2 regions of the Pantoea sp. SGAir0175 genome follow, and region 2 is predicted to be linked to the other one. Evidence: predicted binding sites of a transcription regulator. Region 2 holds the regulator's gene; the other holds the start of a gene.
What was found. Region 2 encodes LexA, which represses DNA repair genes until DNA is damaged. Its sites were predicted from a motif close to TNCTGTATGTACATACAGNA; they were not measured.
Positions count from the first base shown of each region.

Region 1: the regulator LexA is predicted to act here: its motif matches at 1,317-1,336, upstream of dinB (DNA polymerase IV).

Region 1 covers NZ_CP028081.1:3,232,461-3,235,569, forward strand. Annotated here, with positions in the region: gene pepD (beta-Ala-His dipeptidase) at 1-138, shown strand, start outside; gene dinB (DNA polymerase IV) at 248-1,303, opposite strand; gene dpaA (peptidoglycan meso-diaminopimelic acid protein amidase) at 1,548-2,291, shown strand; gene C1N56_RS15260 (class II glutamine amidotransferase) at 2,262-3,029, opposite strand; gene lpcA (D-sedoheptulose 7-phosphate isomerase) at 3,078-3,109, opposite strand, start outside.
Region 2 covers NZ_CP028081.1:3,734,134-3,737,242, reverse strand. Annotated here, with positions in the region: gene plsB (glycerol-3-phosphate 1-O-acyltransferase PlsB) at 1-338, opposite strand, end outside; gene C1N56_RS17500 (diacylglycerol kinase) at 464-832, shown strand; gene lexA (transcriptional repressor LexA) at 938-1,552, shown strand; gene dinF (MATE family efflux transporter DinF) at 1,681-3,006, shown strand.

The DNA of each region.
Region 1 (3,109 bases), 500 kb from region 2:
CCGGACATGGACATGGTGTCGATTGGACCAACCATCACCGGTCCGCACTCGCCGGACGAGCAGGTGCACATCGACAGCGTCGGTCTGTACTGGAAACTGCTGACCGCGCTGCTGAACGTGGTACCGGAAAAAGCGTAACGCCGTTGCGATAAAAAAAATCCTGCCCCCGGGCAGGATTTTTTATTTACGGTAACGGTGCCGCGTCAGGCAACCGCGCTGTAGCGCTCTTCCAGCGGCAGCTCAGCCATTACAACCCCAGCACCAGCTGGCGCTCCAGCTGCGGATTTACCAGCGTGACGTGCAGCCCCACCAGCCGCACACCGCGTCCGGCGCGGCGTTCGTCCCAGGCCTGACGCGCTACGGCGATCATGTCGTCTTTATTCAGCACCGGCCAGACATGCTCCTGGGTGGTGAGCTGGAAATCGTTGAACTTCAGCTTTACGCCCTGACGTGCAATCTGCTTATCCGGGCGGATCGCGCTGAGACGGCGATCGAGTTCGGCGTAGAGAAAATCAATAATCTCCAGGCACTGCTCCCAGTGATGGATGTCCTCGCCCAGCGTACGCTCGACTCCCAGCGATTTGCGTTCGCGCTCCACCACTACGTCACGATCGTCGATGCCGTTGCTGCGCTCCCACAGCACGCGGCCAAATTTTCCAAAGCGCTTCAGCAGCTGCGCCAGATCGGCCTGTTGTACGTCAGCGCAGGTGCGCAGTCCCATCTCTTCCAGCTTTTTGGTGGCCACTTTACCGACGCCGGGAATCTTGCTCAGCGGCAGCGTCAGCAGAAAGTCCGGCATCGCCTGCGGCGTGATCACATACTGGCCGTCTGGCTTGTTCATGTCTGAGGCGATTTTGGCGAGGAACTTGATCGGCGCAATGCCGGCGGACGCGGTCAGGCCGGTTTCGCGCAGGATATCGGCGCGAATCGCCTGCGCCATCAGCGTGGCCGATCCCTGGCAGTGTTCACTGTCGGTGACGTCCAGGTAGGCTTCATCCAGCGACAATGGCTCAATCAGTGGCGTATAGCGGGTAAAGATGGCGCGAATCTGCTGCGAGGCTTCTTTATAGGCGTCAAAGCGGCCGGGCAGCAGTTTCAGATGGGGACAGAGGCGCAGCGCCGTGGCGGTCGGCATCGCGCTGCGCACACCGTATTTCCGCGCCGGATAGTTGGCGGTGCTGATTACGCCGCGCTGCACGCGGCTGCCGCCGATGGCAATCGGGATATCACGTAATGAAGGATCGTCGCGCATTTCCACTGCCGCGAAAAAGCAGTCCATATCGACATGAATGATTTTGCGCATACGCCCCTCCGGATACTGGATAAGTATACAGCAGAGAAAAACAACGGCAATATTTGTGGCGCGTGCGATTAAAGTTTACAAATTTGTGGTCGTATTCCCTTTAGGATTGCACCATTTTCTCGGACTCCGGCTTGATTAAACGCCAGACAATGATAATGTTGCGCTGCGGTAGCGGATATTTCCGATAATGCAATACAGTGACGCACTGCGTCAGCGTTCCTCTTCACTTCAAGGTACACACAGAATGGGCAGAATCGCATTATTGTTTGCGATGATTCTTATGCCGCTCCTGAGCTGGGCAATGACGCCTGAGCCAATGCAGCCGCTGGCTCCGGTGAGCAAAGAGTTAAAGAAACAATTACTGGGTACACCGGTATTTATTCAGATCTTCAAGGAAGAGCGTACGCTGGAACTGTACGGCAAAATCGGTAATGAATATCGACTGCTGGACAGCTATCGCATCTGTAACTTCTCCGGCGGCCTCGGGCCGAAACGTCGTCAGGGCGATTTTAAAAGTCCGGAAGGCTTTTATAACGTGAAGATGAATCAGCTCAAGCCGGACAGCCGTTTTTATCGCGCCATCAATACCGGATTCCCGAATCAGTACGATCGCGCCAAAGGCTATAACGGTAACTATTTGATGATTCACGGCGATTGCGTGTCGGTGGGCTGCTATGCCATGACCAACGCATCGATGGATGAGATCTTCACTTACGTGAACGCCGCGCTGCGTAACGGTCAGCAGGATGTGCAGGTCAACATCTTCCCGTTCCGCATGACCGACAGCAACATGCAGCGCCATCGTTACTCGACTTACATCAGCTTCTGGCGTGAACTGCAGCCGGGCTATGCTTACTTCGCCAAATACCACGTGCCGCCAACGGTCAACGTGACGGCAACCGGTCAGTATGCGGTGAACAACACGCCGGTCATGACCACGCCGGAAGCGGCGTCGAAATCATTCCTGGCGCTCACCCAGGTAAAATAATGCCCACTCACCTGGCACGATGCGGTGCCAGGTTTCATTACCGGTCAGCGGCTGCGTCGCAATCACCGTCACCACGTCTTTCGGCGTGGTCTGCTGCAGAAAATCAATCTCCACATCCTGATCGAGCAGCTTCGCTTTGCCAAACGGCGCGCGGCGCGTAATCCAGTACAGATTGGTTGAGCAGAAGGCCATTAAATAGCGTCCGTCAGACAGCAGCATATTGAATACGCCCTTCTGGCGCAGCTCCGTCGCCAGTTCCGCCACATAGCGAAACACCGCCGGCCAGTTGCCCGGCGTGCGCGGATAGCGCTCAGCCAGCTTATGCAGAATCCAGCAAAACGCTTTTTCGCTGTCGGTTTCGCCTACCGGACGGAAATGCCCGGTCTCCAGCTGGCGATAGCCCTTTAGCTGGCCGTTATGCGCGTAAGTCCAGTTGCGGCCCCACAGTTCGCGGGTAAACGGATGGGTATTTTCCAGTGATACCTGGCCACGATTGGCCTGACGAATATGCGCCACCACCGAGTGCGACTTAATCGGATACTCCTGCACCAGGCGGGCAATCGGCGAGTTGTAGCTCGGCAGCGGATCTTTAAAGGTGCGGCAGCCTTTATCTTCGTAAAAGGTGATGCCCCAGCCATCTTTGTGCGGCCCGGTTCCACCGCCACGCTGCACCAGACCGGTAAAACTGAAACAGATATCCGTGGGGACATTGGCGCTCATCCCGAGCAATTCGCACATAGCAACCGCCTTATCAGAACCTCCCGCGGGCGCGGGAGGAGCACGTCATCACTTAACCATCTCTTTTTCGATTAACAGCA
Region 2 (3,109 bases):
CGGTGCAGATCGAGGTAGTCATGGAACAGCTTGACCGACTCCGGGTTCGCCACGAAATAGGGGAAGACGCGCGGCCCATCGTGAATAAATACGTGGCGCGGCAGCAGGGTGCCGTCAATCTCCAGCGGCGCCAGCGGATCCGGCAGATCGTGCTTCAGGCACTGTGCGCGTAGCGTGAGCAGGTCCGCCTTTGAATCATAAGGCAAAACATACATCACCGGACGGGTCGGATCGATACCGTGTTCCGAGATCGGATCGGTCGGAATGACCTTACTTTTTACCAAAATAGAGAGTGGTAAATTCAACAATTTGTAATAGAGTTTACGCCAACCTGACATAGACAACTTGAAGCCTCTTGTTAGCAAAGCGCGGCAAGCATACCAGAAAGTGCGGCGAAGATCTGTGGCTGTGCCACCTCGCGCGCCCAGACATTGACGTCAAAAACAGTTAAGGGTTCCACAACATGGCAAATAACGTCACCGGTTTCCTGAGAATCATTAAAGCCGCCGGTTATTCCTGGCAGGGGCTGCGCGCTGCCTGGCAGCATGAAGCCGCTTTTCGCCAGGAGGCGATTGCCGCACTGGTCGCGGTTGCCATCGCCTGCTGGCTGGATGTCGATGTCATCACGCGTGTGTTGCTGATTGGCTCGGTGGTGCTGGTGGTCATTGTTGAGATCCTTAATAGTGCCATCGAAGCCGTGGTGGACCGCATCGGTCAGGAGCGCCATCCGCTGGCGGGACGCGCCAAAGACATGGGCTCGGCGGCGGTACTGCTGGCTATCTTACTGGCTCTGTTTGTCTGGATCGCGCTGCTTTGGTCGCATTTGCGATAAACATTCCACATTCATCAAGCCGCTGATTTTTCCCTCTGTTTCGGTTTTCATTTCGCCAATACCTGTATATACTCACAGCGACTGTATAAACAACCAGGGGGCGGGATGAAAGCGTTAACCAGCAGGCAGCAACAGGTCTATGACCTGATTCGCGACCATATTAATCAGACCGGCATGCCGCCAACGCGTGCTGAAATTGCTTCGCAACTGGGCTTCCGCTCGCCTAACGCTGCTGAAGAGCACCTGAAAGCGCTGGCGCGTAAAGGTGTCATTGAAATCGTCTCCGGTGCATCGCGCGGTATCCGCCTGCTGATGGAAGAAGAGGCGAGTGAAGGGCTGCCACTGATCGGTCGCGTTGCCGCCGGTGAACCGCTGCTGGCGCAGGAACATATCGAAGCCCACTATCAGGTCGACGCCAACCTGTTCAAACCCTCTGCCGATTTCCTGCTGCGCGTCAGCGGTATGTCGATGAAAGATATCGGCATTATGGACGGCGATCTGCTCGCGGTGCATAAAACACAGGAAGTGCGCAATGGCCAGGTGGTGGTTGCGCGTATTGATGATGAAGTCACGGTGAAACGCTGGAAGAAGCAGGGCGCGATTGTCCAGCTGCTGCCGGAAAACAATGATTTCCAGCCGATTGTCGTGGATACCCGTGAACAGTCGCTGACCGTGGAAGGGCTGGCCGTAGGCATCGTGCGCAACGGCGAGTGGCTCTGAAACCCGGTTGATCTCCCCCGCTGCGGCGGCGCTCGCGCGCTGTCCGCAGTCTGCTCTAATCATACTTTTGTTCCCGGCCCGTAAGGCGCTCGCTCAGGCCGACCACCGTAACCCTCGGGATGGGGCTGATGCAGCTATTTTCCTCTTCTGATAAAGCGCTGTGGCGACTGGCGTTGCCAATGATCCTCTCCAATATCACCGTGCCGCTGCTCGGCGTGGTCGATACCGCCGTGATTGGCCATCTTGATAGCCCGATCTACCTCGGCGGCGTGGCCGTAGGCACCACGGCAACCAGCTTCATCTTTATGCTGCTGCTTTTTCTGCGTATGAGCACCACCGGTTTAACCGCGCAGGCCTTCGGGGCCGGCGATAAACAGGCACTGGCGCGCGCACTGATGCAGCCGCTGCTGATCGCCCTCGCCGCCGGGTTGCTGCTGGCGCTGCTGCGTTCTCCTGCCAGTAGTCTGGCGGCAACGCTGATGGGCGGCAGCGCGGAAGTCCAGCAGCAGGCGCAGATCTTCATTGAAATCCGCTGGCTGAGCGCACCGGCTACGCTGGCTAACCTGGTGATTCTCGGCTGGCTACTGGGCGTGCAGTATGCGCGTGCGCCGATGGTTCTGCTGATTGTCGGAAACCTGGTTAACATCCTGCTCGATCTGCTGCTGGTGCTGAAACTGCACTGGGGCGTTGCCGGTGCCGCCGCCGCCACGGCGCTGGCCGAATACGTGACGCTGGCAGTGGGATTATGGATGGTGGCGCGCGTGCTGAAACTGCGCGGTATCGATTTCAAACTGCTGAAAAACAGCTGGCGCGGTGACGCGGCGCGGTTATTTCGCCTTAATCGCGACATCATGCTGCGCTCGCTCATGCTGCAGATCTGCTTCGCCTCGCTGACCCTGCTGGGTGCACGCATCGGACCGGATGTGGTTGCGGTCAATGCGGTGCTGTTGATGTTCCTGACGTTTACTGCCTATGCGCTGGACGGCTTTGCTTACGCGGTGGAAGCCTGCTCGGGTGAAGCGGTAGGGGCAAAAGATCGCAGCCGGCTGCTGCTGATCTGGCATGCCGCCTGTCGCCAGGCGGGTATCGTTGCGCTGCTGTTTGCGCTTATTTATGCGCTCAGCGGGCCGCACATTGTTGCGCTGCTTACCTCGCTGCAGCCGCTGCGTGAGATGGCCGATCGCTTTCTGCTGTGGCAGGTGATTTTACCGCTGGTCGGCGTCTGGTGTTATCTGCTGGACGGCATGTTCATTGGCGCGACGCGCGGCCGCGAAATGCGTAACAGCATGATCATGGCAGCAGCCGGTTTCGGCATCACTTTGCTGACGCTGCCGTGGTTAGGGAATCACGGTTTATGGCTGGCGATCACGGTGTTTCTGGCGCTGCGCGGCCTGACGCTGGGATGGATGTGGCGCCGCCACTGGCAGCGTGACAGCTGGTTCAGCCAGCCATAAGCGCAGCGCAGGCACCAGAATAATCTGTAATTCCGTGCACAATCCGAAGCGGCAACTATAATTATCTCAAACGGCGCAGATAAGCAGCGCGTTATATGGTTAT